One region of the Pseudoalteromonas sp. 20-MNA-CIBAN-0454 genome, then DNA from elsewhere that is predicted to be linked to it. Evidence: predicted binding sites of a transcription regulator. Region 1 holds the regulator's gene; the other holds the start of a gene.
The links. Region 1 encodes NrdR, which represses ribonucleotide reductase genes. Its sites were predicted from a motif close to AAACACNANATNTNGTGTTT; they were not measured.
Positions count from the first base shown of each region.

Region 1 (16,796 bases):
CCAGTCGGTTAAAAATACATCTAGGTCGTAATTGGCAAATGCAGGTACTACAGGCAGTGTGCCTAACGATTTACGCAAAAGTGCGAGTAACTCTTCGGCTTTGTTAAAACTGCCGCTATTAACCACAACCCAGCCGTTTTCTTGGTCAATAAATGCAAACTGTAAGCTCGACTTTTTAAATGCTTGTGGTAGCAGTGTATGTAAAATGTTTTCTTTTAATTCGTCTTTTTCTTTCTTTTTAACTGGGCGATTTTCTTCAGCTTCAATTAAATCGACTTTTTCTGCAACTAGCTCATTTATAACCGATGCAGGTAATACTTTTTCTTCGCGCTTAGCGCAAACTAAAATACTTTTTTGTGAAAAATGCGATAAAGTTTCGCCGTGTTTCCCAAACGCTTTTGTCCAGCCAAATGTAGCCAGCTCTTGGCCCGTACATGGACGAAATAAGTCTTGCTCTAATGCTTTGTCAAAATCTTCTTGTGTATACGAAACATCTTGTTTAAAGCGATAACATATAAGGTTACTAAACCACATAGGAATACAGATCCATTTGAAAAATTTGCACAATCATAGCAATAAAATCAGTATCTCGAAATGGCTGATTTTATTGTGGCATATTTAAAAAATAGCAAGTTGTTTTAAGGAGCGCAGTCATAATTGAGTATGTGTAATCTTGCTTGCTGTCGCTGCGCACTTGTTGCGCAATAAGTTGCTACACTTTTATACAGGCCGTTTAAAACTAAGGCGCATATGTATTTAGCGCTTAGCTTTTTGCATTACACTATAGTTTAATGGTGGGTTTGATAATGCGCAGGCTAGGCCAAATATAAATAACTCTTGGTTGAATAAATTTCAATTTTGAAAAATTAATACGCCCTAGTGTATTTTACATTAATTCAGTTATAGTGAAGCTCGATATTTTTGAAGTTTTTCGGCTTTTAAGTTTGGCTGAACGAGAGGTTGTTTTTATGCTGGCTTTAATGCATCGCCTTAGTAACTGGTTTTCATGATGAACTTTTCTATTTTAGTTTGTGACGATTCAGCAGTAGCCCGCAAACAAGTGATACGTTGCTTAAATGACTGTATAACCGCCGATATACGCCAAGCGATAAATGGAGTAGATGCGTTAGCGTTATTGAAAGAACAACATTTTGATTTAGTTTGCCTCGATTTAACTATGCCGATACTCGATGGTGTGCAGGTGTTGGAGCATATTAAAGCAGAAAAAATGGAGTGTTTTGTATTAGTCATTTCGGCAGATATTCAACAGCAAATGCAGCAGCGCGTAGCACAATTAGGTGTTATAGGGTTTATCGAAAAGCCAGTTGGCAAAATAATACTTAATAATATTTTGCATAAATTTGGCATTTACTAGAAGTTAAGATGAAAAAAAAGACTGTTTTATCTTCTTAATGAGGGTTGACAGTATAGCCTGTGTTAAGGCAGTCTTAAGCTATGAAAACATTTAGTCTTGCAGCGACCATTATTATTACAACCATCATCCTAACTGGATAGTGGCATAGGTCGGTGCAACAAATTTAAAGGCCTGTGTTCACTTAGAACCCAGGCCTTTTTTCGTTTTATGGAATGAGGAAACATAAAAAATGCGCGTTTTAAAATTTGGCGGATCATCGCTTGCCGACTTTGCTTGTTTAGAGATGGTTGCCGTGCTGGCAAAAGCACAATTAAAAGATGAAATGTTATTAGTGCTTTCAGCCCCCGGTGGCATGACAGATTCATTAGTTGCATTAGCCTCAGCGGCTGAGCAGGGTGAAGACTTTAGTCACTTGTGGCAAGCACTGGTAAATCGATGTGACGAGTTAAAAAAAGCAGTAGAGCAAGGCTATGGTGAAATTGAAAACTGGCCAAATTTTACCGAGCTTAAAAATAAACTTGATGGTGTATCACTGATTAAATGCTGCCCTGAGCAAGTACGTGCTTTTATTATTAGCTTTGGTGAGCGCGTTAGTGTGTCGTTAATGCAATGCTTACTCGGTGATTTAAACGCGCAGTACCTTGAAGCGACCAATTGCATAGTATCAACCGGTGGTTACATAGATGCAGAGGCAGACTTAGTTGCCAGTAAAGTGCGCTTTCAAGCCGTATTAAAAGAACAACCAGCAACTATTTATATTATGCCCGGTTTTACTGCCAGTAATGAGCAAGGCGAACTAACCACTTTGGGCCGAAATGGCTCAGATTATTCTGCGGCAATTGCGGCAGCTTGTTTAGAAGCCGATGTTTGCCAAATTTGGACTGATGTAGATGGTGTTTACAGTGCTGATCCGCGTTATATAAAAACCGCCACTAAAGTTGATTTTTTATCTTATAAAGAAGCGATGGAGCTTTCTTACTTTGGTGCAAAAGTATTACACCCTAAAACAATTTTACCCTGCGCTAAAGCGGGTGTACCGTGCGAAATTAAAAACACGCGTAACCCCAATGCACAAGGCTCACTTATTAGTAACGAGAGCGTTTCATCTGAGCCAGTAAAAGCACTATCAAGTTTACAAGATTTAGCAATGCTTACCGTGTCGGGCCCGGGCATGAAAGGTAAAGTAGGGATGGCATCTAAAGTATTTAATGCCCTTGCCCTTGATAATGTGTCGATTGTTTTAATTACCCAGTCATCGTGTGAGTTCAGTATTAGTTTTTGTGTTCATGAGGTCGATTTAGCGCTGGCACTTGAAGCGCTGCAAACCGCATTTAAATTAGAGTCTCAAGCAGGTTTAATTGAACCAATACAAGTAAAGCGTAACTTAGCTATTGTTACTTTGGTGGGCGATAATATGCGTGCGCACAAAGGTTTAGCGGCTAAGTTTTTTGCATCACTTGCTCAAGCACAAGTAAATATTGTAGCTATAGCCCAAGACTCTACCGAAAGTTCTATTTCGGCCGTGATCGATGGTGAACGTTGTAATGGCGCTGTAAAGGTTTGTCATGAGAATTTCTTTACCCATATTCCATCAATTGACGTGTTTTTATTAGGGTGTGGTTTAGTAGGTCAAGAGCTTATTGAGCAATTAGAGCGTCAACAAGCTTGGCTTGAAAAACGCAATATTAAACTTAAGCTTTATGGGGTTGCTAACTCTCGCCAGCTACACTTAGACAGTGAAGGTATTGCCTTTGATGACTGGCAGCAAAAGCTTGGCGCATCAGAGCAGGCTTTTGATTTAAAACTAGTTGAACAATTTGTACAGCAAAATCATTTAATAAACCCAGTATTAGTTGATTGTACTTCGTCAGATGCGTTATCGGCGCAATACGTAGACTTTTTAAATGCCGGTTTCCATGTCGTAGCCGCAAATAAAAAGGCCAATACAAGCTCGTATGCTTACTATCAAGACTTAATTGCAGCAACGCAAAAAAATGGCCGTAAGTTTTTATACGAAACCAATGTAGGAGCCGGTTTACCGGTACTTGATAACTTAAAATCGTTATTTGGTGCAGGGGACGAGTTACTAGAATTTAGCGGTATTTTATCAGGCTCGCTATCGTACATGTTTGGTGCGCTGCAAGATGGCTTGTCACTGTCTGAGGCAACAATTAAAGCTAAAGAAAGTGGCTTTACTGAACCTGATCCGCGTGATGACTTATCGGGGACAGACGTAGCACGAAAACTATTAATTATTGCCCGCGAATCTGGCATGCCACTAGAGCTAAGCGACATTGAAGTAGAGTCGGTATTACCGCACGGTTTTGCACAAGGCGATGATGTAAATACGTTTATGGAAAAGCTCCCTAGCCTAAACGCAGGTTTTAACGACCGAATAGCAAGTGCTGCCGCAGAGGGTAAAGTACTGCGTTACGTAGGCACAATTAAGCAAGGTCACTGTAAGGTAGGTATAGAAGCCGTTGATGCAAAGCATGCACTTTACGATATTCGTGATGGCGAAAACGCATTAGCAATTTTAAGTCAGTATTATCAGCCACGCCCATTTGTTATACGAGGCTATGGCGCAGGCTCGGCAGTAACAGCCGCTGGTGTATTTGCTGATATTTTAAAAACGTTATCGCGCTAGGAGCAAACAATGATTGAAGTATATGCTCCCGCATCTATTGGTAATTTTGCCGTTGGTTTTGACGCATTAGGCGCAGCTCTTGCACCTATTGACGGCAGTTTATTAGGCGATGTAGCCGTTGTTAGTGCCGCATCGAGCGATGAGTTTATTTGCTCTGGCGAATACGCGCATAAGCTACCAAGTGATGCCAGTGAAAACTTAGCGTATCAATGTTTAGTGCATTTTAGAGCGCATGTAGCGCCTAATATGCCAAGTGTAAAGTTGGAGCTGAAAAAGAACTTGCCCATAGGTTCAGGGTTAGGATCAAGTGCGTGTTCGGTGGTAGCAACCTTTACTGCCCTAGATAAATTTGCCGGAACCAAGCTTAGCCAAGTTGAACTTATTGAGTTAATGGCCGACTTTGAGGCAGTTGTTAGTGGTGGTCGTCATTACGATAACATCACGCCATGTTATTTAGGTGGCCTGCAGCTAACTGGCGATTTAATTCCTAATAAATCAATTGCTTTACCAGTTGATGAAAACTGGTATTACGTTGCTGCGTTTCCTGGTTTTTCACTTAATACAGCAAAAGCACGCTCAGTTTTACCAAAAGAGTTGAGCATGCACGCAGGTGTAGAATTTGCGCAGCGTTTATCTGCCTTTAGTAGTTTATTGTTAATGCATCGCTTTGATGATGCATTAAGTATTATGCAAGACCATATAGCCGAGCCATACCGTGCGCCACTTATAACAGGTTTTAGTGAAGCAAAAGCGAGTTTGCCAGCGCTAGGCGCCGAAATTGTTAGTATTTCTGGTGCAGGGCCAACATTATTTACTGTGTGTAAAACATTAAAAGCTGCACAGCAGTGCGCGCAGTGGCTTGAAAGTAACTACATAAACGAGCAAGGTTTTTGCCATATTTGTAAATTAGATAACGACGGCACACGTCAATTAACAGTTTTATAGGATAGTAGTTATGCAATTACATAATTTAAAAGATAGTTCGCAACAAGTGTCGTTTGTTGAGGCAGTAAAAACGGGTTTAGGGCGTAATCAAGGGGTATTTTTTCCCGAGTCATTAACACCACTAACGGATGTTGATGCACTACTTGATATGGATTTTGTAACCCGTAGTAGTAAAATACTCTCGCATTTAATTGGCGATGAATTACCAGCAGATACCGTTGCACATATGGTTAAAAATGCATTTAACTTTCCGGTTAAGCTGGTGGAAGTGGCAGAGAACACTTATTGCTTAGAATTGTTTCATGGGCCTACCTTAGCGTTTAAAGATTTTGGTGCTCGCTTTATGGCAGAGTGTTTAGCGCAGTTTAATCAAGGCGATAAAGTGACTATTTTAACTGCAACGTCGGGCGATACTGGCGCGGCGGTTGCACATGCGTTTTATAATAAGCCTAATATCGACGTGGTCATTTTATACCCTAAAGGCAAAATTTCACTGGCGCAGCAAAAGCTCTTTACCACATTGGGTGGCAACATTCATTGTTATGCGGTTGAAGGCAGCTTTGATGATTGCCAAGAGTTAGTTAAAAATGCCTTTTTAGATGAAGAAGTTAAATCTACACTGGGGCTTAACTCTGCTAACTCTATTAATATTAGTCGCTTAGTGGCACAAGTTTGTTATTACTTTGAGGCAATTGCACAATTACCAAAAGCAAAACGGGCTACTGCGCATATTTCGGTTCCAAGTGGTAACTTTGGTAATGTGTGCGCGGCAATGATAGGTGCTGTTATTGGTTTGCCTGTTGGCAAACTTAGTGCAACTACTAATCAAAACGATACAGTACCGCGCTTTATGCTGGATAAAAACTGGACGCCAAACGCGACACTTGAATCACTTTCAAATGCAATGGATGTAAGCAAGCCAAATAACTGGCCACGAGTGCAATCTATGCTCGACAACAATTGGTTTAGCTACGATAATTTTTATTCAACTAGCGTAAACGAGCAAGATACGCAAACAGTGATGAAAAATATTCAACAAACAGATTATGTTGCTGAGCCGCATACCGCTATTGCATACCAAGGACTTGTTGAAAATCGCGCTCCTGGCGCTGCCGGAATCTTTTTAGCAACGGCTCATCCAGCTAAATTTAAAGACAGTGTTGAAGGTATTTTAAACATTGAACTAGCTATGCCAAAACCACTTGCAGATGCATTAGCCAAGCCATGTTTAGCTAATGATATAAATGCTGATTATGATGCCTTACGTACTGAAATACTTAGGAAATTAAGTTAAAAGTAAGATCTAATTAAAGCGGCCTTGGTCGCTTTTTTATAGGTATATTTTAGTGTGGGTGTTAATACTTTCATTAGCTATGTAAATATAATAATTAATATATATTTTAATTTATTATGTAATGATTAAAAAATATCATCTTAAAAAGCCTGTGAAATAAATTCAATCCCTGTTTAAATATCCTCAACTTAAGAGCGTAGGCAAATAGTCGTTTTAAGCGTACAATAAAGCCTCTAAAAAATACCATACACCTTGCCCCAGGAGACCCCAATGTTAGAACGTAGCATGAATATTTCAGATTTTGACCCAGAGTTATTTGACGCAATTGCAAAAGAAACTGCGCGCCAAGAAGATCACATTGAATTAATCGCTTCTGAAAACTACTGTAGCCCACGCGTACTAGAAGCACAGGGTTCACAGTTAACTAATAAATACGCAGAAGGTTATCCGGGCAAACGTTACTATGGCGGTTGTGAGCATGTAGACGTTGTTGAGCAATTAGCGATTGACCGTGCTAACGAACTATTTGGTTCTGACTATGCAAACGTACAACCACATGCTGGTTCGCAAGCAAATGCGGCCGTTTTTTTAGCATTGTTAAACGCCGGTGATACCGTACTAGGTATGAGCTTAGCTCATGGCGGCCATTTAACGCATGGTTCACACGTAAACTTTTCAGGTAAGCTTTATAATGCAATTCAGTATGGCCTAGATGAAACTACAGGCGAAATTGATTACGCACAGGTTGAAGCGCTAGCGCTTGAGCACAAACCAAAAATGATTATTGGTGGCTTCTCAGCATACTCAGGTATTGTTGATTGGGCTAAATTACGTGAAATTGCTGATAAAATTGGCGCTTACTTTTTTGTAGATATGGCGCACGTTGCTGGTTTAATTGCGGCGGGTATTTACCCAAGCCCAGTTCCTCACGCACATGTTGTTACTACAACTACACATAAAACCTTAGCAGGCCCTCGTGGTGGTTTAATTATTTCGGCATGTGGCGACGAAGCTATTTACAAAAAGCTTAACAGTGCTGTTTTCCCTGGTGGCCAAGGCGGTCCTTTATGTCATGTTATTGCTGCTAAAGCTGTGGCATTTAAAGAAGCCCTACAACCAGAATTTAAAGTATACCAAACACAAGTTGTTAAAAATGCACAAGCTATGGTTGCTGTTATGCAGGAACGTGGCTACAAAATTGTATCTGACAAAACTGAAAACCACTTATTCTTACTTGATTTAATCAATAAAGATATTACCGGTAAAGATGCTGATGCTGCTTTGGGTAACGCTCATATTACAGTTAACAAAAACTCAGTGCCTAACGATCCACGTTCACCGTTTGTAACATCTGGCCTACGTATTGGTTCACCTGCAATCACTCGTCGTGGTTTTAAAGAAGCAGAATCTAAAGAGCTTGCTGGCTGGATCTGTGACGTACTAGATAACATCAATGATGAATCAGTACAGGCGCAAGTAAGAGAAAAAGTAAAAGCAATTTGTGCAAAACTACCTGTTTACGCTTAATAAAAGTAAAACAGTAATTTAGATCACAATCGCTTAGTTTTTTGCTAAGATAAAGGCCGCTTTAAAGCGGCCTTTTTTGTTTTTTAAAACGGAAGTACCTAGCTATGCATTGCCCATTTTGTACCGCAAAAGATACCAAAGTTATTGACTCTCGCCTGGTTGGCGGTGGTCACCAAGTGCGTCGTCGTCGTGAATGCAATGACTGCCATGAGCGTTTTACTACGTTTGAGGGCGCAGAACTGGTTATGCCACGGGTAATAAAACAAGATGGCAGCCGCGAACCCTTTAACGAAGATAAATTGTTAAATGGTTTAAACCGCGCACTGGAAAAACGCCCCGTAAGTACCGAACAAGTAGAAGAAGTAGTTAATATAATAAAGTCGCAATTACGCGCAACCGGTGAGCGAGAGGTTTCGAGCCATTTAGTGGGAGAGTGCATTATGGAAGCGCTTAAAAAGCTCGATAAAGTAGCTTATGTGCGCTTTGCCTCGGTGTATCGCTCGTTTGAAGATATTCGCGAATTTGGCGAAGAAATTGCCCGTTTAGGGGAGTAAGTATGCAAAGCGACTGTGTTTTTAACCAAGATGACGAAATGTATATGGCACGTGCTATAGAACTGGCTAAAAAAGGCCGGTTTACTACCACGCCTAATCCAAACGTAGGTTGTGTATTAGTTAAAAACAATGAAATAGTAGGCGAGGGATTTCATCAGCTTGCCGGACAAGGGCATGCAGAAGTAAATGCACTTGCTATGGCTGGCAGTAAAGCAAAAGGCGCAACTGCTTATGTTACGCTTGAGCCATGTAGCCATTATGGTCGTACACCACCGTGCGCAGAAGGTTTAAAAGCCGCCGGTGTAGTAAAAGTAATTGCCGCTATGGTCGATAGCAATCCACAAGTGGCTGGTAAGGGGCTGAAAATACTTAGCGACGCTGGTATTGAGGTTGCGTATGGGTTACTTGAAGCACAGGCTAGGGCGCTTAATTTAGGCTTTTTTAAACGCATGGAGCATGGCCTGCCCTATGTAACGTGTAAAATGGCCGCCAGTATTGATGGTAAAACAGCGCTTAATAATGGCCAAAGTAAGTGGATAACAGGCGCAGCAGCACGCCAAGACGTACAGTTATATCGTGCACAAAGTTGCGCTATTTTAACCGGTGCCGACACAGTGTTAGTAGATGACGCTAAATTAAATGTGCGTAAAAATGAATTACCGCAGGCATTACCTACACAGTTACCGCTTCGCCAACCTGTGCGTGTTATTATTGACTCGCAAAATCGTTTAACCCCAAATCTTGCTTTATTTGCTATTGAAAGTGAAATAATAATTTTTACTACCAAGGTTGATAAATCGCAACATTGGCCGCATTTTGTAAAGCATATAGTAGTAACTGCTAGTAATTCGAAAGTTGATTTAACCGCGGTTTTAAAAAAGCTCGCAAAGCTGCAATTTAATACTGTGTGGCTAGAGGTTGGAGCAACCCTTGCGGGTAAAATGGTTGAACTGGATTTAATAGATGAATTTATTTTTTATCTAGCGCCTAAATTAATTGGGAGTGATGGCAAGAGTTTAGTTAATTTTCCTGAGTTGATCAGTATGCAAAATACGATTGATTTAACTTTTAATGAGTGTACGCGTATAGGTGATGATTTACGTATTAGCGCAGTAAAAAGCTCATTAAAACCACTTGAAACAAAAGAGTAATGCTATGTTTACTGGGATAATAGAAGCCACAGGCAAAATTGCTTTATTACAAAAAAAACAAGGCGATTTAGCTATTCGTGTACAAAGCCCTGACCTTGATATGAGTGATGTTAAGTTAGGAGATAGTATTGCCACTAATGGTGTGTGTTTAACTGTTGTTGATAAACATGCCGATGGTTTTAGTGCCGACTTATCGAATGAAACGATAGATTTAACTGGTTTTGCTCATTACACATTAGGGCAAACAGTTAATCTTGAAAAAGCCATGCAACCGGTTTCGCGTTTAGGTGGGCATTTAGTGTCTGGCCATGTTGATGGCATTGCTACAATTACCGCCATTACGCCAAATGCACGTGCTACAGAATATTGGCTAACCACAGATGAAAACCTAATGAAATACATACCGTATAAAGGTTCTGTATGTATTGATGGTATTAGCCTAACAGTGAACGCAGTAGAAGGTAATAAATTTAAATTAACGATTGTGCCCCATACTAGCGAGCAAACTACGATAGCTAATTTTAAAGTGGGCACCCAAGTTAATTTGGAAGTCGACCAAATTGCGCGTTATTTAGAGCGGCTTATAAAAGGCGCAGAGCAGCCTACGGGCGCTGATATTTCAATGAGCTTACTCGCAAAAGCGGGCTTTATTAAGTAACGCAACTAACAACTAATAAGAGTGAATTATGAACTTACACAGCGCAGAAGAAATTATCGCAGACATTAAAGCCGGTAAAATGGTTATTTTAATGGACGATGAAGACAGGGAAAATGAAGGCGATTTAATTATTGCCGCCGAGCATATTAGTGCAGAAGCTATTAATTTTATGGCCACGCATGGCCGTGGTTTAATTTGTTTAACTATGACGCAACAGCGATGCGAGCAACTTGATTTACCGCTTATGGTAAAAAATAACGGTGCTGCGTTTTCAACTAATTTTACAATGTCGATAGAAGCTTCAAAAGGCGTTACTACAGGTATTTCGGCAGCAGATAGAGCACGTACAGTACAGGCCGCTATAGCTAAAGGCGCAGTGCCTAGCGATATAGTACAGCCTGGGCATATTTTTCCTATAATGGCACAACCTGGCGGTGTTTTAACGCGTGCAGGGCACACTGAAGCAGGCTGCGACTTAGCCCGTTTAGCAGGGCTTGAGCCTTCATCGGTTATTGTTGAAATACTCAATGCAGATGGCACTATGGCGCGCCGTCCTGACTTAGAAGTGTTTTCTAAACAGCACGATATTAAAATTGGCACCATAGCTGATTTAATTGAATACCGTAACTTAAACGAAACCACGATAGAGCAAGTGGCAAAGTGTAAGTTACCTACCGAGCACGGTGAGTTTGATTTAGTAACCTACAAAGACACCATTGACGGACAGCTACATTACGCATTAGTAAAAGGCGAAATAAAACAACAAGCGCCAACCGTAGTGCGAGTGCATTTACAAAGCACCTTTAACGATATTTTACTCTCAGATAGAAACTCTGAGCGTAGCTGGGGCGTGTCTGACGCAATGGCTTATATAGCTAAGCACAATGGTGTATTAGTTATTTTAGGCAAACAAGAAAGTACCGCAGAGCTTGAGGCAACCGTAAAGGCGTTTGCAGCCGAAGATTCGGGTGAAGATGTAACACCGAATAAATTTACAGGTACGTCTCGTACTGTAGGCGTGGGTTCACAAATTTTAGCCGATTTAGGCATTAAACAAATGCGCTTAATGAGTCGCCCTAAAAAGTATCATGCACTTTCAGGGTTTCATTTAGAAGTTGTTGACTACATAGAGCCGCAGTAATTAGACGCTAGGCTATTATTTTATTTTTATGGTATGATGCGCTGCAATTTTTGCGCAATCGAAATCGCTCAAACTTATTTTTAAGGTTATCAAATGAAAATTATTGAAGGTAGTAAGTACGCTCCGGGCAAAAAATTTGCCATTGTCATTTCTCGCTTTAATGACTTTATTGGTAGTAGCTTATTAGCAGGCGCTATTGATGAATTAAAACGCACAGGTGGTGTATCGGATGACGATATTACCGTAGTTTATGTACCTGGCGCGGTTGAATTACCTTTAGCAGCGAAACGTATTGCGGCAAAAAAACAGTATGATGCAATCATCGCATTAGGCGTAGTGATCAGAGGTGGTACTCCACACTTTGACCTAGTTGCTGGCGAATCAAACAAAGGTCTTGCGCAAGTATCACTTGAGTATGATATACCGGTTGCATTTGGCGTATTAACCACAGAAAGCATTGAACAAGCAATTGAGCGTGCTGGCACCAAAATGGGCAATAAAGGCGGCGAAGCTGCTTTAGGCGCGCTTGAAATGGTTAATGTGTTAGATAAAATTTAAGTTTAAGGAATTTTTGTGAAACCAGCAGCAAGACGTAAAGCACGTATATTAGCACTTCAGGCCATTTATTCTTGGCAATTAAGTGGCAATGCAATTGCCGATATCGAACAACAAATGTTGATCGAAAACGACGTGACTAAAATTGATGTTGAATATTTTAAAGATTTAGCCAGTGGCGTTGCGGTAAATTATAAGCAACTAGACGAGGCTGTATCACCGCATTTAACCCGTCCATTCGATGAGTTAGATATGGTTGAACGCGCAATATTACGTTTAAGCAGCTATGAGCTAAAATTTCGTGAAGATGTTCCATACAAAGTGGCTATCAACGAAAGCATTGAATTAGCTAAAATGTTTGGCGCTGAAGATAGCCATAAATTTGTAAACGGTGTACTTGATAAAGCAGTTAAGCATTTACGTAAGTAATATTTAGTCAGGTTTTTGATAATTATTTTATCAAAACTGGCTGGTATAAATTACCGTTAAAAAGGAGAGCCGGCATAGGTCGGCTTTTTTGTGTATGAAGGAATTTGAATTAATTAATCGTTATTTTAAAGGCCGTGGTATTACTCGCCGCGATGTTAATTTAGGGATTGGAGATGACTGCGCATTAGTTACTGTGCCGCAAAATTGTCAGCTTGCTATAACAACCGATACGCTCGTTGCTGGTGTACATTTTTTTGATGACATTGAACCTCGCGCACTCGGGCACAGAGCATTGGCTGTAAATTTAAGTGATTTAGCGGCAATGGGGGCAGAGCCTACATGGGTTTCTATCGCTTTAACACTTCCGAGTATTGATCAGCAATGGATTGAAGAATTGACTGACGGCATGCATGAAATTGCCGAATATTTTAATGTACAAATAATTGGTGGCGACACGACTCAAGGACCTTTGAGTATTACTATTTGTGCAAAAGGTACAGTACCCGAAGGCACTGCATTATGCCGAAATGGCGCAAAAGTAGGTGACTGGATTTTTGTAACTGGGCCGTTAGGAGATGCGGGGCTTGCAATAGAGTCTCGCAAGCAAGGCTTAACGATTGAACCTGAGCATCTAAAACATATTAAAAAGCGCCTTAACTTCCCTACACCTAGAGTGGCTGCAGGGCAGGTATTACGTGGGCTTGCGTCTTCTGCTATTGATATTTCAGATGGTTTACTAGCCGATTTAGGCCATATACTAAATATGTCGCAGGTTAGCGCAACGGTTAATATTGAAAGCATACCCACCTCGGATGCAATGAAAGCTAGCCTTGATTTTGAACAACAATTACCGTTTATACTAAATTACGGCGACGACTATGAACTGCTTTATACCGTGCCTGATAGCAATAAAAGTATGCTTGATGTAAAACTGCGTCAATATGGCGTAGAGGCAATTTGTATTGGCCAAATAAAAAGTGGCGAAGGGCAAATTGACCTGTTACATAAAGGCGAAAAATTTACTTTTAAGCACCAAGGTTTTGAGCACTTTTCTAAGGATTTAAGTTGAACAACAAGCGTTTATTTAACCTAAAGCGTCCACATCAGTTTTTTGGTTTAGGTTTTGGTACTGGGCTTGCACCTATAGCCCCAGGCACATTTGGTACTTTGGCTGCTTTACCTTTTATTTTTATAACCATGCACTACCCGTTGTGGTTACAAATAGTATTTGCTGTAGTGATCAGTGTTTTTGGTATTTGGGCTTGTGGCAAAACCGCTGATGATTTAGGGGTACACGATCACCCCGCGATTGTATGGGATGAAGTGGCAGGCTATTACATCACTATGATTGGTGCCGCACTGAGCTGGCAAACATTATTGGTTGGTTTTTTACTGTTTCGTTTTTTTGATATAGTCAAACCAGGCCCTATCCGTGTGCTCGACAAGCGTGCCCATGGTGGATTTGGAATTATGATTGATGACGTACTTGCAGGTATATTTTCACTTATTTGTTTGCAAGCGCTGATAAAAGTAGGTTTACTACCCTTTTAGTTTATTATTTGATTGTTTAGCTAGGTGGCAGCAATATGATGCGATTTTTACTAGTTTTTGTACTACTAACCTGTGCTATGCCAAGTTGGGCCTCAATTACTGATTACGTAGTTAAACAATGGAATATTAAAGATGGACTCCCCTCGCAATCACTCAAAAGTGTTGTGCAAGACCAGCAAGGTTATATGTGGCTGGGAACTCAATTTGGTTTAAGTCGTTTTGACGGCAATACTTTTACCAACTACAACACGCAAAATAGTCTTTTTTTACCAAGTAATGGTATTAATAAATTACTAATAGATGGCCAAGGCTTTTTGTGGATCGGCACCAAAAATGGGTTAGTGGTTATTGACCCTGCAACACTTAGTGCACAAGAGTTTAATATTAAAGGCCCGGTTAGAGATATTTTAGAGGACTCTAAAGGCGGTATTTGGATAGCCGCTAATGGCCTGTATTATGTTGATCGTAGTTTGGTTGATTTACGCGATCAAACTAATGAGCCATCACCCATAGTTAATCCCACTGTTATTACTCAAATAGTTGGCTCTGTGAGCAAAATGGCGCTCGCACCTGAAGGTATTTGGTTAGTAAACGACAGACATTTACTGCGCCTGACAAAAAGCGCTGCCGACTTTTCTAAATTACGCTTAGAGCTTACTGCCAAAGTGTCATTACCCGACAGCTTAGCGCAAACCATAGTGCACGATCTCTCTTTTTTAAATGGTAATTTATATTTAGCCTCTGAGTTGGGTGCTTATTTTTTAGATTTAGATGACGAACTACGTTCTTTCCCACTGCCTAATGTGAATAACTCTGCAGTTTATAAATTTATGAGCGATACCAATGGTGGCTTATGGGTATCTACTTATGGGCGTTTATTATTTCGTGGCAAGTCAGGTGATTGGCAATGGGTTGAGCCAAGTCAGTTAGATCAAAGTATTTGGTTTGCTGACATGTTTCGCGATGATCAAAATAATGTTTGGCTAGCCAGTTTTAGTGAAGGTTTATGGCTGGCACACGAAGGTCGCATTGAGCGTCACTCGGCAATTTCTAAAATGACTGAAACGGTAATGGCGATTAGTAAATCACCCGATGACAAACTGTGGATAGCTAACAGAAGCGGTGTTGGTTACTTTGATACCAATAAAAACTTTATTAATATAATAAACAGTAGCAAGTATGGGCATGCCTCGGTGCATGATTTACAGTTTGATGGCGATCGGCTTTATATTGCTACTGGGCGGGGGTTATTCTTTTATGAAGACGACACACTTTACAGCTTTCCTGGGCGCGCATTAAACGACAACCCGGTATTTGCGATTAGCTCAGCTACCCGAGGCGGATTTTGGATTGGTACTGGCCGAGGTTTGTATCGACTCAATTATAGTGGTTTAAGGCCCTTTGCTTATAATGCATTTTTAGGCAGTAAGTTTATTACTTTTGTATTAGATGCACCAAACTTTGGCATTATCGGTACTAGTAAAGGCGCGTATTACTTTACTGACCGAGGAATAGAAAAAATAGGCGACCAAACTACCTTAGAAAGTGCTTATGTAACCAGTATTTTGCATATAGATGGAGTTGGAATATTAGTTGGCTCGTTAAACGATGGTTTGTTTTATCGTAGTGGACAAGGACAATGGCAGCAATTAGATGCGGCAAATGGCTTACCCTATGGTTCTATTTTTAGCTTAAAGTACGATGAAAAATTAAAAAGAATATGGGTAAGCACCATGAAAGGTGTTTATCGGATGCCGGTAGATCAATTTAAAACGCAGATCCAAAGCTTAAAAGTTGAAGAGGTTATTTCCTCGTTCGATCGCCAACTCGATGGTAAAGCCAGCCAATGTTGTAATGGCTTAGGGCATGACGCGGTTGTTGATATGGATAACTCCATTTGGTATCCCAGTTTACAAGGTGTAGTTGAAATACCTAAAAGCGTTGAGCTGTTTGGTTTACGTGGTTTAAAACCTAAAATAGAAACATTAACTACACCATTACGTAGTTTAACCACAGCTGCATTAGGTAATAAACCGCGATTAAAAATAGACGAGCGCGATGTTACTTTAAAATACACAGCTATAGATTATTACGCGCCAAATAGTATTGAGTTTAGATATAAATTAAATGGTTTAGATACTGACTGGCGATACGCTAATACTCGCCGCGAAGCTATTTATACCAACCTTCCAGCCGGTGCATTTTTGTTTCAGTTAGAAACAAAACGCCAAGGCGAGGATTGGAACATAGCCCAATCTGTTGATTACGCTTTTGTAGTACCTGAGCGTTTTGATGAAACAATTTACTTTAGATTACTGATCACCAGTGGTTTCGTTTTATTGTTTTATTTAGTGTTTTGGGTATTTAGAGCGCAAGAGCGCCGTAAACAAGAAGTGTTAGAAGGGTTGATCACTGATCGTACCTTAGAGCTTCGCCAAGCAAACGATAAGCTTAATAAGGTTAACTCACAGCTTAAGCTGGTGAGCCATTCAGATGAGCTTACAGGGTTACGTAGCCGCCGCTTTTTGTTCGACCAACTACCTAAAGATATTGAACATTTTCAGCGTAACTCACAGTCACTGCAAGCGCAGGGCAAGTCGCTAGTATTATTAATTATAAACTTAGATAATTTTAGCCGTATTAACGATGCGTATGGGCCAATTGCCGGAGATAGTTGTTTGCAGCAAATGGCGGTATTACTTAATTCGCGTACTCAGGGCTCAGATTATGTGGCACGTTGGAGCGGCGATGAATTTTTACTTTTATTACGTGACTTTAAATGTAACTTAATTGACAGCTATGTGTCGGATCTTTGCCAAGGAATTGCCGAACATGGATTTCAATTGCCAAATGGTAAAAGCACTCATATTTCGGCCTCAATTGGTTGGTCGTTTTATCCGCTACCATTATTAGGTGGCCAAGTTATTAGCTGGGAAACCTCGATTAATTTAGCTGATATTGCACTGCAT
Region 1 is NZ_JBEOOB010000023.1:39,845-56,640, forward strand. Features, by position in the region: gene rdgC (recombination-associated protein RdgC) at 1-534, opposite strand, end outside; gene AAEZ22_RS12185 (response regulator) at 1,007-1,375, shown strand; gene thrA (bifunctional aspartate kinase/homoserine dehydrogenase I) at 1,605-4,022, shown strand; gene thrB (homoserine kinase) at 4,032-4,967, shown strand; gene thrC (threonine synthase) at 4,978-6,261, shown strand; gene glyA (serine hydroxymethyltransferase) at 6,532-7,788, shown strand; gene nrdR (transcriptional regulator NrdR) at 7,893-8,342, shown strand; gene ribD (bifunctional diaminohydroxyphosphoribosylaminopyrimidine deaminase/5-amino-6-(5-phosphoribosylamino)uracil reductase RibD) at 8,345-9,493, shown strand; gene AAEZ22_RS12220 (riboflavin synthase) at 9,498-10,151, shown strand; gene ribBA (bifunctional 3,4-dihydroxy-2-butanone-4-phosphate synthase/GTP cyclohydrolase II) at 10,180-11,292, shown strand; gene ribH (6,7-dimethyl-8-ribityllumazine synthase) at 11,386-11,850, shown strand; gene nusB (transcription antitermination factor NusB) at 11,866-12,276, shown strand; gene thiL (thiamine-phosphate kinase) at 12,371-13,345, shown strand; gene AAEZ22_RS12245 (phosphatidylglycerophosphatase A family protein) at 13,342-13,827, shown strand; gene AAEZ22_RS12250 (ligand-binding sensor domain-containing diguanylate cyclase) at 13,863-16,796, shown strand, end outside.

Region 2 (16,796 bases), on a different contig from region 1:
TTCAATCAGGTTATACACATTAAATTAAAGCTGTGATCATTAAGTGGGCTATAGCCTCACTCATAGTATTAAAGCCTTCATTACCTATAAAGCTGCATTAATGCAGCAAACAGAGCAATATAAAACAATTACTGAGAACAACTATATATATAAATTAACGTCTTGCAATTGAGTCTTTTTGCTAGTGTAAAAATTATTTTATTGCGCAGTATTATTAATATTAATTTTATTCAACACCATTAAAAAAAGCGGCCAAGGCCGCTTTTTTAATCTCAATTATTCTGAAGGAGGATTATCATCCGCTACTTCATCAATAACCGTATCAACTGTTTCGACGTCTTCGATATCAATTAAGTCACTTTCGGTAACTTCAATCTCTTCTATACGTTGTAAACCAACTACTTGCTCTTCGTCAATAGTTCTGATCAAAATAACACCTTGCGTGTTACGTCCAACCGTAGAAACTTCATTAACGCGAGTTCGTACTAAGGTACCACGATTTGAAATAATCATTATTTCATCGTTATCATCAACTTGTACAGCACCTACAACCGCACCATTACGCTCACTTACTTTAATAGACACTACACCTTGAGTCGCACGACTCTTCGCTGGGTAGTCTTCAAGTAAAGTACGTTTACCGTAGCCGTTTTCAGTCACGGTTAAAATAGCACCATCTGTTTTAGGCACAATTAACGATACTACGCGTTGTCCTTCAGGCATTTTAATACCACGAACACCTGTAGCTGTACGGCCCATAGGACGAACACCTTTAAAGCGAATCTCAGGGTTACCTTCTTCGTCTAGTACTGGGTTACCGTTTTCATCAACAACCGTTGTTTCTTCTGCTTCTTTAAAGCGTACTACTTTACCCGCATCGGTAAACAACATAATTTCGTTGCTGCCATCGGTAACATCAACACCAATTAGGCTATCGCCTTCATTTAGGTTAACCGCAATAATACCGCTTGCACGTTGACGACTGTATGCCGTTAGTGGTGTTTTCTTCACTGTACCAAATGCGGTTGCCATAAAGATGTATTTATCTTCTGCATACTCGCGTACTGGTAATATAGCGGTAATACGTTCATCTGCCTCAAGTGGTAATAAGTTAACAATTGGTTTGCCGCGCGCTGCACGACTTGCAAGTGGTAACTGATACACTTTAAGCCAATATAAACGACCAGCCGTTGAGAAACACAATATAGTATCGTGCGTATTAGCAACTAATAAACGTTCAATGAAATCTTCATCTTTCATCTTCGTTGCCGATTTACCTTTACCACCACGACGCTGCGCTTCGTAATCAGACAGAGCCTGATACTTAACATAACCTTCGTGAGAAAGCGTTACTACTACGTTTTCTTCGGTAATTAAATCTTCAAGGCTGATATCGTGTGCTGCGGCATTTATTTCAGTACGACGCTCATCACCATATTGCGCTTTAATTTCAACTAACTCATCGCGAATAACTTCCATTAAACGCTCTGGTGTTGCCAAAATATGTAAAAGCTCAGCAATTAAATCTAATAACGATTGGTATTCAGTTAGAATCTTTTCGTGTTCTAAACCCGTTAGCTTATGTAAGCGTAAATCTAGGATTGCTTGAGCTTGTTGCTCAGAAATAAAGTATTGACCATCGCGAATACCTAACTCAGCAGCTAACCAATCTGGGCGGGCAACGTTGTCTTCGCCTGCTTTATCAAGCATGGCTTTTACGTTACCTAATTCCCACGAACGCGCTGTTAAAGCAACTTTTGCTTCAGCAGGTGTTGGTGAATTACGAATAAGCTCAATAATTGGGTCGATGTTTGCCAGTGCAATTGCTAAACCTTCTAGCATATGTGCACGGTCACGCGCTTTGCGTAAATCAAAAACAGTACGACGAGTTACTACTTCACGGCGGTGAATAATAAACTCTTCAAGCATTTCTTTTAAATTAAAGCACTTAGGCTGGTTGTTAATTAACGCAACCATATTCATACCAAACACAGTTTGTAACTGCGTTTGCGCATATAAATTATTTAAAATAACTTCGCCTACGTCACCACGTTTAATCTCAATAACGATACGCATACCGTCTTTATCTGATTCATCACGTAGTGCACTAATACCTTCAATTTTTTTATCTTTAACCAGCTCGGCAATTTTTTCAATTAGGCGCGCTTTGTTAACTTGATAAGGTATTTCGTGAACAATGATAGTTTCACGATGCGTTTTTTCATCTACTTCTATTTCAGCGCGGGCACGCATGTACACTTTACCACGGCCAGTTAAATAGGCTTGCTCTATGCCTTTTTTACCGTTGATAATTGCAGCAGTTGGAAAATCTGGGCCCGGGATATAATCCATTAACTCTAAAATAGATAATTCAGGGTTTTGAATGAGTGCTAAACAGCCATTTACCACTTCAGTTAAGTTATGAGGTGGAATGTTTGTTGCCATACCTACCGCAATACCCGATGAACCGTTTACTAATAAGTTAGGAACTCTGGTTGGTAAAACGTCAGGGATTTGCTCAGTGCCGTCGTAGTTAGGAACGAAATCAACCGTTTCTTTTTCAAGATCGGCTAATAATTCATGCGACATTTTTGCCATACGTACTTCTGTATAACGCATTGCCGCTGCTGAATCACCATCAACCGAACCGAAGTTACCTTGACCATCTACTAGCATATAACGCAGTGAGAATGGCTGTGCCATACGTACTATAGTGTCGTAAACAGCACTATCGCCGTGTGGGTGGTATTTACCGATTACGTCACCGACAACACGTGCCGATTTTTTGTAAGGCTTGTTCCAATCATTACTAAGCTCGTTCATTGCAAACAAAACGCGGCGGTGAACAGGTTTTAAGCCATCACGCACGTCTGGTAATGCACGTCCTACAATTACGCTCATTGCGTAATCTAAGTAGGAGTTTTTTAACTCGTCTTCAATATTGACTGGCAGAATGCCATGGGCGAGATCAGTCATTGATATCACATTCCTTCAGTATCAGCTCTTAAACACCCACTATTAGGTATCAAGAGAATTTGTTATTATTGCTAAAGAAACATGCTACCACAATTTATTTAGATTTACAGGCGCAAAACTTTGCGATTTACCAATTTAGCCCTATATAATGCCCCCAGATTGACGAGGAAGTATTTTATGACCGAACATCAAAATATAGATCACGCAGAAATTGCAAAATTTGAGGCCATCGCAGAGCGGTGGTGGGATTTAGACGGGGAATTTAAACCGCTTCACGAAATAAACCCCTTACGTTTAGACTTTATAGCCAATAAAACTGGCGGTCTATTTGACAAAGAAACACTAGACGTAGGTTGTGGCGGCGGTATTTTAAGCCAAAGCATGGCGCGCATGGGGGCAAAGGTAACCGGCATAGATATGGGCCAAGAGCCTTTAACTGTTGCCAAATTACACAGCCTAGAGACAGGCGTACATGTAGAGTATATTAAAGTACCTGCTGAACAATATGCATCCGAGCACCCTGCTCGCTTTGATGTAGTAACCTGTATGGAAATGCTGGAGCATGTACCCGATCCGGCTTCTATTATTCATGCTGTTGCAGAGCTTGCAAAACCCGGTGCTGATGTGTTTTTTTCAACACTTAATAAAACCCCTAAAGCCTATTTATACGCCATTATTGGTGCAGAAAAGCTATTAAAAATGGTGCCTGAAGGCACTCACGATCATAAAAAGTTTATTAAACCAGCACAGTTAATTGCCTGGGCTGAACAAGCGGGTTTAAAAGTGCGCGCCAGTGCTGGGTTATCTTATAATCCATTATCTAAGCAGTACTCGCTTAATACCGACGTAAGCGTAAATTATATTCTGCATTTTGAGAAGTTAGCGTAATGGCTAGCTCTCAATCAACGTCACCTACTATAGAGTACGATGCTTTTTTATTTGACTTAGATGGCACTTTACTCGATACCGCTGATGACTTAGGTACAGCTTTAAATACCGTACTGCGTTCCCAGCAATTAGATACAGTAAGTCGTGAGGTATATCGCGCTGCTGCATCTAATGGCGCAGCAGCCTTGTTAGAGGTCGGTTTTAAAGATAAATGGGGTGAGCAACCGCAAGCACAACTCGTTAAGCAATTAATTGATGCCTACGCGGCTAACATAGCCAAACACACCACGTGCTTTGCTGGTATTGAGCCACTACTTATCGAACTGGAGCGAAAAAACATCAAATGGGGGATCATGACTAACAAACCCGGATTTTTAACCGCCCCTTTAGTAGCCGCGATCCCTGCTTTAAAAAATGCCTGCGTGGTTATCAGTGGCGATACTTTAGCTGAAGCTAAACCTTCGCCTTTACCTTTACTACATTGTGCCAAGCTAATGGGCGTTGCGCCTAATCGTTGCTTGTACATTGGCGATGCTTTGCGTGACATTCAAGCAGGTAAAGCGGCAGGTATGCACACCGCAACCGCACTTTGGGGTTACGTGCCTAACTTAACCGAAGTTTTGAGCTGGCAGGCCGATTTTAATTGGCAAAGCCCTATTGAAGGTTTTAACCATATATAGTGCTATGTTAATTATTAAACACTATATATTGTGATTGTGTTAGTTTTCACACAAAGCCTGCTGATAAAAAAAGCAGTCAAAATATATTTTTAAAAAGCGTAAATTTAGTAGATCCTTAGTTGATTTTTGTAAATTTCAACTTAACCGAATGTTCGAAGGTTAATGCTTACTAACACAAATGTGTTATCCCGACGTTATCCACAATTAGGGGCAATTCTGTCCCTTGCAAAACAACGCGGACCACACTATCTTGTGATCTCTAATTTGAACAACACCAGATATTGTGGCTAAATGTTATTCAATAAAATCGCCTGAATTGGTGTAAACAATAATAAATGAATAGATACTCTGTTATTTTGGAGTATTAATCATTGGTCAAAATACTTAATTTCCAAGGAATACAGGCAAAACTATGAACCAACAGTTATCTGTAAGCAAACGTGACGGCCGTAAAGAGCCACTTGATCTTGACAAGATCCATCGCGTTATTGAATGGGCCGCCGAAGGGTTAAATAACGTTTCGGTTTCGCAAGTTGAATTAAAATCACACATTCAATTTTACGACGGTATTCGTACTAAAGATATTCACGAAACCATCATTAAAGCTGCAGCCGATCAGATTTCAAAAGAATCTCCTGATTATCAGTATTTGTCAGCACGTTTAGCTGTATTCCATTTACGTAAAAAAGCGTATGGCCAATTTGAGCCACCACGTTTATTTGATCATGTAACAAAAATGGTTGGCGACAAACGCTACGACGCTCACCTACTGGTAGATTACACCGAGCAAGAGCTTGACGAATTAGACGAATACCTAGATCACAGCCGTGACCTTAACTTTAGTTATGCTGCGGTTAAACAGCTTGAAGGTAAATACTTAGTTCAAAACCGTGTAACCGGTGAGATTTATGAAAGCGCGCAGTTTTTATATATTTTAGTCGCTGCTAGCTTATTTGCTGACTACCCTCGCGATACACGTATTGCGTATATAAAACGTTTTTACGATGCGATTTCATTGTTTAAAATTTCACTGCCTACGCCAATTATGGCAGGTGTTCGTACGCCAACACGCCAGTTTAGCTCGTGTGTATTAATTGAATGTGGCGACAGCCTTGATTCAATTAACGCCACCTCGTCTGCAATTGTTAAATACGTATCGCAACGTGCCGGCATTGGCATTAACGCAGGTCGCATTCGTGCACTGGGTAGCCATATTCGCAATGGCGAAGCGTACCATACGGGTTGTATTCCTTTTTATAAGCACTTTCAAACAGCGGTTAAAAGCTGTTCGCAAGGCGGTGTACGTGGCGGCGCAGCAACCTTGTTCTACCCGCTTTGGCATTTAGAAGTAGAAAACCTGTTAGTACTTAAAAATAACCGCGGGGTTGATGACAACCGCGTGCGTCATTTAGATTACGGCGTACAGTTTAATAAACTAATGTACTCGCGTTTAATTAAAGACGACTACATTACGTTGTTTAGCCCCTCTGATGTGCCAGGCCTTTACGATGCATTTTTTGAAGACCAAGACGAGTTTGACGCGCTTTATGTAAAATACGAACAAGACGAATCAATTCGTAAAAAACGCATTAAAGCTATTGAACTGTTCTCAATGTTTGCGCAAGAACGTGCAAGTACCGGTCGTATTTACTTACAAAACGTTGACCACTGTAATACGCACAGCCCGTTCATTGCTAAAGTGGCACCTATTCGCCAATCTAATTTATGTTTAGAAATTGCATTACCAACTAAGCCGTTGGATAACGTAAACGACGAAGAAGGCGAAATTGCGCTATGTACACTCTCTGCATTTAACTTAGGGGCTATTGAGTCACTAGATGAACTTGAAGAATTGGCTGAGCTTGCTGTACGCGCTTTAGATAACTTACTTGATTTTCAAGACTACCCAGTACCGGCTGCAAAAAATGCCACTATGGGTCGTCGTACTCTAGGAATAGGCGTAATTAACTACGCATACTACCTAGCTAAAAACGGTAAGCGTTATTCAGATGGCAGCGCAAATGCACTAACGCACAAAACATTTGAAGCGATTCAATACTACTTAATGAAAGCATCAAACGAGCTTGCTAAAGAGCGTGGTGCATGTCCTAAGTTTAACGAAACAACCTACTCTCAAGGTATAATGCCAACAGATACGTACAAGCGAGATCTTGACAAAATTTGTGATGAGCCACTACACCTTGATTGGGATGCATTACGTGCCAGCATTAAAGAGCACGGTATGCGTAACTCAACAGTAAGTGCGCTAATGCCATCAGAAACATCGTCGCAAATTTCTAACGCAACAAACGGTATTGAGCCACCACGTGGTCATATTAGCGTTAAAGCAAGTAAAGACGGTATTTTAAAGCAAGTTGTACCTGAATATGAACGTTTAAAAGATAACTACGAGTTACTGTGGGATATTCCTTCAAACGATGGTTACTTACAACTTGTGGGTATAATGCAAAAATTTATTGATCAGTCTATTTCGGCCAATACAAATTATGATCCTGGTAAGTTTGAAGGCGGTCGCGTACCGATGAAAGTCTTATTAAAAGATTTGCTTAGCGCCTACAAACTGGGTGTTAAAACCTTGTACTATCACAATACCCGCGATGGTGCATCTGATGCACAAGAAGATACACCGGATCTTGAAGATGATGATTGCGCAGGCGGCGCGTGTAAAATTTAATTTTTGAGTTTTTATTTTAAGCGGGCACTAAGCCCGCTTTATTCTGATAGTTTTTTGAGTGATAAACATGTCTTATACTACCTTTAGTCGTAAACATAATAACCAAATGGAAGAGCCAATGTTTTTTGGCCAAACCGTTAACGTATCTCGTTATGATCAACAAAAATACCCTATTTTTGAAAAACTAATTGAAAAGCAGCTTTCGTTTTTTTGGCGCCCAGAAGAAGTTGACGTAAGCAAAGACCGCTTAGACTTTCAAGCATTACCTGATCATGAAAAGCATATATTTTTAAGTAACTTAAAATATCAAACATTGCTTGATAGCGTACAAGGGCGTTCACCAAACGTGGCCCTACTGCCTATTGTATCGCTACCAGAGTTAGAAACATGGATAGAAACGTGGGCGTTTAGTGAAACGATTCATAGCCGCTCGTACACGCATATTATTCGTAATGTTACCCAAGCACCTGAACTTATTTTTGATGACATAGTTAGCAATGATAAAATTAGTGAACGTGCCGATGCGGTAACAAAATACTACGATGATTTAATTAACTCAGTGTCGCTTTACAATTTATACGGTGAAGGCAAACACGAGATTAACGGTAAATCTGTTGTTGTTAATTTATTTGAGCTGAAAAAGAAACTTTACCTGGCAATGATGTCGGTAAATATTTTAGAAGCGATTCGTTTTTATGTCAGCTTTGCCTGCTCGTTTGCGTTTGCTGAGCGTGAATTGATGGAAGGTAACGCTAAAATAATCAAGCTTATTGCCCGCGATGAAGCGCTACATTTATCTGGCACTCAGCATATTTTAAATATTATGCAAGACGGTAAAGACGATCCAGAAATGGCGATTGTTGCCGCGCAGTGCCGCGACGAAGCAATTAAAATGTTTGTGGACGCTGCAGAGCAAGAAAAAGAATGGGCCGAGTACTTATTCAAAGATGGCTCAATGATTGGCTTAAATAAACACATTTTATGTCAGTACGTTGAATACATTACCAACGCTCGAATGACAGCCATTGGTTTTCCTGCACAGTTTAAAAACAACAGTAATCCCATCCCATGGATAAACTCTTGGTTGGTGTCAGATAACGTGCAAGTAGCACCACAAGAAGCTGAAATTAGCTCCTACCTTGTTGGTCAAATAGACTCGCAAGTTGATGCCTCTGAATTTGGTGACTTTGATTTATAATGACTGATCGACCTACTGCAAGCATTACGCTTGCAGATAACAGCCAGTGCATAGAATTTAGCACTGGCTGCCCTTCTGTTTTACACTGCCTAGAATCTCAACAGATAGAAGTGGCCTTTCAATGCCGCGAAGGCTATTGCGGTGCCTGCAGAGCGACTTTAGTGTCGGGTAAAGTTGATTATAATGAAGAGCCTCTAGCGTTTGTACGCGACGGCGAAATACTGTTGTGCTGCTGCAAACCTAATGGCGACATACATATTAAACTTTAACTTCATTTAAACCAAACAGTCTAAAAATCACTCTCTAATCAGTTTTAAGTACTTTTAAACCACTTAGTTTAAAAGTACTTTTTAGCCCTTTATAAAAAGCATATTCATAAACCAAATTAATTAACCTTTATAAATTGTTAACAATCAAAGCCTTGCAGATTTCCCTGCTAATTAATTACTAAAATCGATAAGGTTATACTATAACATCATTGAACCGTCGCTTTTGTAGTGTTATATTATATCACAACATAACAACCACGAACTTAAAGACTCATGACTAAGCTAACATTAATTTCTTCTGCAATTTTTTCTGTTTTATGCTCTCACTCTGCACTTGCTGCTACTGTTAATGGCAAAGTAACAGATGAAAAAAATCAACCTATTGAAAACGCCACTATTCATGTACACGGTAAATCTCAAAGCGTTAAAACTAACAAGCTTGGCGAGTTTGCCATTGAGCTTGATGCGAGCGGCCAGCTGCATATTAGCAAAGATAACTATAGCGATTCACGCATTACGGTAACCGAGTCATCAAACAATATTGCAATTGCTTTAAAGCCAACCTCTATTGAAACTGTAGTTGTGTTTGCATCAGCCTTGCACAAAAGTAGCTTAGAAATGATTTCTCCGGTAAATGTACTCTCTGGTGATGAGCTAAGAAACAAGTCAAAGCCAACGCTCGGCGAAACCCTAAAAGGCTTACCGGGAGTTAACGCGAGTTATTTTGGCCCTGTTTCATCAAGCCCAATTATTCGTGGCTTAGATGGCCCTCGGGTTAAAATTATGCAAAATGGCTTAGACAGCAGTGATGCATCGCGTATTGGCCCTGATCATGCTACTTCTAGCGACAGCTTAGCTGCTGAACAAATAGAAGTACTACGTGGCCCAAGTACCCTACTGTATGGCTCTGGTGCTATTGGTGGTGTGGTAAACGTAGTTGATAACCGCATTCCTACGAGTAATATAAATGAATTAACCGGTGCAGTAGAATACAGTCACGATTCGGTATCCAACGCGAATACCTACGCTGCAAAGTTAGAGACGGGTTATAATAATTTTAACTTTCATTTTGATGGCACTAAACGCAGCGGCGATGACTATCAAACACCACGATTTAACCAGCTTCACGAAGATGGTGATGTTGAAAGTAAAGATTCTGTAGAAAACACCTTTATCGACAGTGAAACCGTTAACTTTGGTACTAGCTACGTAGGTGAGCATTTAACGGTTGGGTTTTCTTACGGTAAAATAAAAACGGATTATGGTATTCCAGGTGACGAACATTCTCATGCACACGACGAAGAGCCGGTTGCCGATGAAGATGAAAAAATCCCCGTTTACGCACATTTAGAGCAAGATCGCTGGCAAGGCCTATTAAGCTATGCGCTGCATAATAATTGGATTGAAACCATTAACTTGCGCCTGGGCTATACCGACTACTCACACAGTGAAATTGAAAATGGTGAAATAGGCACTACATTTAAAAACAAAACCACTGAAGCACGCTTAAACATAGAGCATAAGTTTGCCAATTGGCATGGCATGATTGGCTACCATTACAGCGACTCAGACTATGATGCAAATGGCGAAGAAGCATTTACGCCAGCCAGTATAACCACCACTAATGCTTTATATTTATTAGAAGAACGTGAGTTTGGTGATGTAACTGTTGAGTTAGGTGCGCGAGTTGAAGACTATAAAATAAAAAGCCAAATAGCAGCGCAACAGCATAGCCATGATGACACGCAAACAAGCAATGCTGAAGTACTTGACTACACTAAAAGCTTTACTAACCTTAGCGCTTCAATGGGTGCTATTTGGCAATATACCCCTGGATATAGTATGGCAATGAGTCTTTCACACTCAGAACGTGCCCCGCTCTCTGCAGAGCTATTATCTAATGGCTTACACATTGCAACTGGTACCTATGAGCTTGGCCTAGGCTATCATATTGAAGACGGTGAAGCGCATTTTGAACCCGAGAATATCAAACAAGAAACCTCAACCAATATTGATTTAGGTTTTAGACGCTTTAGCGGTGACTTTGGTTACTCTGTAAACTTTTTTTATAATGATATTAAAAACTTTTACTTTCAAGAAAATACTGGCTTAGTATTTGATGAAGAACATGGTTTAGAAGCGGCTGATAACGGCCACGACCATGGTGTGGCGGTGTATCAGTTTACCAGTAAAGACGCCGAGCTGTATGGCTTAGAGTTTGATGCGCATTATAAAGTTAACGCAAGCACCTTGGTTAAAGTATTTGGTGACTCTACGCGAGCAAAACTCAAGCAAGACGATGAAAACTTACCTCGTATCCCTGCTAATAAATTAGGCTCTGAGTTGCAATACAACTTAGGTAATTGGCAATTCGCATTAACCGCTACCCATTATTTTTCACAAAGGGATATTACCGCCTATGAGACTAAAACCGATGGTTATACTTTATTTGATGCACAAGCTAACTATCAGCTAGATTTAGGTAACCTTGATACACAACTGTATATCAACGTTGATAATATTACTGATGAGCTTGGCTTTGTACATAGCTCATTTATTAAAGACACCGCCCCATTACCAGGTAGAAACTTCCGCTTTGGTATTCGCGGCTACTTTTAACAATATACTTTAATTACCGCTAATCATTAATAAGCCCCTTGCTATGCTGGGGCATATTTATTGCTTGCTAAAGTGCAGTGTTTTATATCCTCTTTATACATATCTCACTTTAAATACTTTTCACAAAAAGAAAAGAAGAAGCATAAATGAGCAGATAAAAAGTTAAATATACCGGTAAGACACAAAAAAACCGCATTCAATTTAATGAATGCGGTTTTTTATTTATTGCTTAAGAATACTTAAGCAATAATTTCGTGTAACTCAACATCAAATACTAGTGTTGAGTAAGGTGCGATTGCAGCACCGGCACCACGTTCACCATAAGCAAGGTCATGAGGAACGTAAAGACGCCATTTAGTACCCGCTGGCATCATTTGTAATGCTTCAGTCCAACCTTTGATCACGCCACCTACTGGGAATTCAGCAGGTTGACCGCGCTCGTATGAGCTATCAAAAACAGTACCGTTAATTAATGTACCGTGGTAATCAACACGTACTGTAGACTCAGCTGTTGGCTTGTCGCCTTCACCTGTAGTAATTACTTCGTATTGAAGACCTGATTCAGTTACTGTGATTTCAGGACGTTTTGCATTTTCTTCTAGAAATGCAATGCCTTCAGCAGCAAGTACTTGTGATTCTTGCTCGCGACGAGCTTGAATTTCTTCATTGATTTTTTCAAAAGCAGCTTGGATCTCAGGGATCTCAACTTGAAAAGCGCTACCTGCGTACGCATCTTTCATGCCTTCAAACACTGAATTTAGGTTTAAGCCTTCAAAAGGATTAGACTTAAGTTGCTCACCCATTTGTAAGCCAATACCGTAACTTGCTTTTTCAGCATCTGTAGTAAAATTATCTGACATAATGTGTTTTTCACGTTTTGTTAGTTAAAAGACGCGACTATGCTATCACAAAATAAACCCGCTTTGGGGCTAGTTTTTGCTGTGTTTTACTTTAATTAGGCCAACAATATAGGTACTCACTGGTAAACTGCATAAAATTCCAGCAAGTAGCGCTAAAGTGAGTAATCCACTAGCACCAAATAATAAAAATGGAATTACCACAAGCCCAACTAAACCTATAAATACTGAGCCAATAACTGGCCAAAATTTATCGTATTTAGTAATTAAATGAGCCACTAAAATATTAAAACCGAGGGCATAAACAAAGGCGGTAATAACAGGGTTATTTGGTTGCGCATCAAGTGCCATTTTGACTAATAAACTTATTGCACTTTGATAACAATAAGCAAACACAATCCATAATAAAACGTGTTTAATTAATTGCTGTGAGGTTGAAAGGTTAGTTGATTTTGACATACAAGTTCCACAAAGCAAAAAACCGCCAATAAGGCGGTTTTTTTAAATAATGGTGGAGAGATAGGGATTTGAACCCTAGATGGGCTATAAACCCATGCCGGTTTTCAAGACCGGTGCATTCGACCACTCTGCCATCTCTCCGCACGGCGCGAATAATAGGGGTAAATGACAAACTTGTAAAGGCTTAAAAGCATAAAATCGTTAAAAATAATTTTATGCTTAAAATTAAAGCAATGTATTTAAATACCAATTATTAATTTAGCAACAGCTAAATTTAACAAAGGAGTTTATTTTAGTAATATTGCTTTGGCCTGCGTGCAATCCAAGAACAAAGCAAACACACAAATAAACTTAAAGTTAAAAATGTTGCACTTTGAAATATTAAATCAAACCGATTTAAATCATCACTAGGCACTACTACAACCAAAAATGCAGGCAATACGGTGAGTAATAACACATAACAACATATTTTAAATGCACGACCAAAGTCATAGCGTTTAGATTGTTGCATCCACCAGGTTAAAACAACTAACACCCCCATTGATGAGGCAACAATAAAATGTGCTTTACTGGTACTCATTGCAATATAAAGGGTTATAAAAGCACCTATGGCGCCCCAAAAAGACCAGGCCAGCCAACTTTCTTTTTCACGTAAAAATAAATTTCCCATTAATTTCGTCTTCTTTATCTTTGTTTTTATTAAGACTTTCCATACTTTATCAAAAAACAATCGATTAAAAAACAAACTGCAGAAGGAGTTTTATAGATTACGCATCCTAGCACTTCTCACAGCTAAACTACTTAACCTGAACTCTGGTTAAGGTATTTACTAACACATTTAATAATAATGATATTTAAACTTATTTTCTCTAGCGTTGAAAATAGCTGCTAGAGATAGATTTATTATCAAGAGTTCTGGTTACTTACACATCCACTCTAACATACAAGCGTTAATGGTATATGAGTATAAGTAGGGCAAAAAGTTCATCTTATTTTATAAGTAGCTGAAAAAATCAACAGCTTTATGACGAGGCGACTTTTTACACTCAACAGCCGGCGTGCCTAAATACAAATAGCCCACTATTTCGTCTTGCTCATTTAATTTTAATGCCTGTTTAACTGCAGGGCTTTGCGCAAAAAAACCAGTTCGCCAAATACCACTAAGCCCTTGTGCAAAAGCCGCTTGTTGCATAGCAAATACGCTACACCCTGCGCTTTGTATTTGCTCAATTCGCGGGACTTTTGGGTGTTCTTGATACTTTGCTATAGCAATAATAATCATAGGCGCGCGCAACGGGTGCTCTTTTGTGCGCTCAATCATTTTTTCGGCTTGTTGCTCTGCAATTGCACTTTGCTGAAAAATGTCGCCTAATTTATGGCGCGCATCGCCTTGTACAACAATAAATTGCCAAGGTGCAATACAACCATGGTCGGGAACACGTAGCGCAGCTTGCTGGATCACCGCGAGTTGTTCTTCATTTGGGCCTGGCTCTGTTAATTTGGCGTCAGATTGACGGGTCAATAATAATTCAATCGCGTTCATAACCATCTCTCAAAATAAAAGCTAGCATAGCATTGATTTAACATAGAAAAATAAAGCGCTGTAATATCAGTGCTTATTTTAGCGAGAATAATAGATAAACAGCCTAAGCTGTATATTAACAGGCGGGATAAACTTATACCCCGCCTAAATAGCGGGGTATAGTATGCAGTAGCCAATTGGTTATAACAAGTTAGACTAGCCTATTGGCTAAGCCAAAATGTTATATTTCTCTGGCAATTTGCAGCGCTTCATAAATAGCACGTTTAGCATCAATTGCAGTGGCAAGCTTAGCGCCCCCAATAACATGCACTTTGGCGTTGTCGCTTTGCTTTGCCAATACTTCATTATTAGAAACCTGACCAATACAGGCAATCACAGTATCTACAGCTAATACTTGCTTATCTCCTGCAACTGTAATGGTTAAACCATTTTTATCAAAACTATGATACTGACAATCAGCAATTTGTTTAACGCTATGTTGCTTAGCTACTTGGCGATGGATCCAGCCTGTTGTTTTACCCAAATCACTACCAAAGCGCCCTGCACTGCGTTTTAGCATGTACAGTTGGCGATCATCTTTATGGGGTTTAGGTTCGCACTCAATACCCCACTGGCTTTTAAAGTCACTAATACTTTGCGACTTTTGCTCGCTTAAAAAAGCCACCATATCAAACCCGATTCCACCGGCGCCTAATATAGCAATTGACTTACCTAACTCTACTTCACCACGAATAACTTCATCGTAGGCAAATACGCGTTTACCATCACTGCATTCAATACTTGCCTCACGCGGCCTTACCCCTGTAGCAAATACAATGTCATCATAGTGTGCAAGCATGCTGTCGTTGTATGCTTTACCTAACTCAACCGTTACGTTTAAACGTTCAAGCTCATTAGTGTAATACGCTAAGGTATGATTAAAGTCTTCTTTCCCAGGTATTTGCATGGCTAAATTGAATTGCCCACCCATTTGCATTTTTTGATCAATCAGCGTTACCGTATGGCCTTTTTCTGCCAAATAACAACATGATGATAAACCCGCAGGCCCTGCACCAACTACTAATACCTTTTTAGCTTTAGTCGTTTTTTCTAGTGGGTAGTCGAGTTCAAAAGCTGCTTGTGGGTTAACTAAACAAGTAGCACGCTTGCCTTTAAATACGTGATCCAGACACCCTTGGTTACACCCTATACAAATATTAATATGCTTTGATAACTGATTATTATATTTATTAAAAAACTCCGGATCAGCCAGTAATGGCCGCGCCATCGAAATTAAGTCGGCATCGCCTGCGTTTAGTATTTCGTTAGCTATTTCTGGGGTGTTAATACGGTTTACCGCGATAACGGGTACTTTAATTACATCTTTTAAGCGTTTTGATGCTTCTTTAAACGCCCCAGGCGGAACCATACTTGCAATTGTAGGAATGCGCGCTTCGTGCCACCCTATTCCTGTATTAAAAATATCAACACCCGCTTTTTCAAGTTCAAGCGCTTGAATAGTTACTTCTTCAGGGGTAGAACCATTAGGAATTAAATCCATTACCGACAGTCTAAAAATAATTAAAAACTGCTCCGATACCTTAGCCCTAACCGCTTTAACTATTTCAACGGCTAAACGCATTCTATTTTCTAAACTGCCACCAAACTCATCATTTCGTTTATTCGTATGCGGTGCCATAAACTCATTAATTAAATACCCTTCAGAGCCCATTACTTCTACGCCATCGTAGCCTGCTTTTTCAGCCATGTAGGCTGAATGTGCAAAGTCTTTAATAGTTTTTTTAATTGAGCTTAACGACATTGCCTTTGGCTTATAAGGACTTATAGGTGCTTTAATTGCGCTCGGAGCTTGATTAAAAGGGTGATACGCATAACGCCCGGCATGAAGTAGTTGCAAACATATTTTACCACCATGCTTGTGTACTGCATTGGTGTAAGCACGATGTTTAAAAACATCGTAATAGCTATTAAAGGATGACGAAATAGGCGTTAATTTACCGCGCAAATTTGGGCTATAGCCCCCGGTAATTAACATGGCAGTACCACCTTTAGCACGTGCTTCGTAAAAAGCACGTAGGCGTTTGCGGTTATGCCAACCTTCTTCAAGACCGGTGTGCATTGAGCCCATTACTAAGCGGTTACGTAATTGTGTGTGTTTTAATTGTAATTGTTGTTCTAACATCCTGTGCCCCATTAACTGGTCTAACCTGTATGCATTGATCAATTCTGCTTTAATACCGACCAATAAGCAATATCTGAGCTTAGTATTTTAATAAACTGTTGCACATTAGGCTAACAATACCCATTTTTCGGCTATTACAAGCCTACTTTTTTAATTTCAAAAAGTGCAACTGAAGTTTATATTGATAAAAATGTGAATAGCAACAGTGGCATAATTAGCTTTATAAATACTTCGTTACGATTTAGCAGTTAAATTTATTTATATTCTGAGCTAAGATGCTTGTAATGTATTAGTTGTACCAAATTAAGGATCTATTTTGATTGCAAAAGTATTTAAAGGTATTTGGACTGGGATAAATTTTTCTCGTCGTTTAATACTCAACATTTTATTTTTATTACTGGTTATTGTTTTTATTGTGTCTCTTTCAAGT
Region 2 is NZ_JBEOOB010000008.1:46,656-63,451, forward strand. Features, by position in the region: gene gyrA (DNA topoisomerase (ATP-hydrolyzing) subunit A) at 277-2,976, opposite strand; gene ubiG (bifunctional 2-polyprenyl-6-hydroxyphenol methylase/3-demethylubiquinol 3-O-methyltransferase UbiG) at 3,154-3,864, shown strand; gene AAEZ22_RS05600 (HAD family hydrolase) at 3,864-4,544, shown strand; gene nrdA (class 1a ribonucleoside-diphosphate reductase subunit alpha) at 4,957-7,239, shown strand; gene nrdB (class Ia ribonucleoside-diphosphate reductase subunit beta) at 7,307-8,437, shown strand; gene yfaE (class I ribonucleotide reductase maintenance protein YfaE) at 8,437-8,706, shown strand; gene AAEZ22_RS05620 (TonB-dependent receptor) at 8,980-11,325, shown strand; gene bamJ (BamJ family beta-barrel-assembly machinery protein) at 11,565-12,185, opposite strand; gene AAEZ22_RS05630 (hypothetical protein) at 12,255-12,641, opposite strand; tRNA gene AAEZ22_RS05635 (tRNA-Ser) at 12,692-12,782, opposite strand; gene AAEZ22_RS05640 (hypothetical protein) at 12,934-13,311, opposite strand; gene AAEZ22_RS05645 (NAD(P)H nitroreductase) at 13,636-14,184, opposite strand; gene AAEZ22_RS05650 (oxidoreductase) at 14,405-16,366, opposite strand; gene sppA (signal peptide peptidase SppA) at 16,683-16,796, shown strand, end outside.
Region 2: a site for NrdR is predicted at 4,814-4,833, ahead of nrdA (class 1a ribonucleoside-diphosphate reductase subunit alpha). Genes of this name have one in related genera too.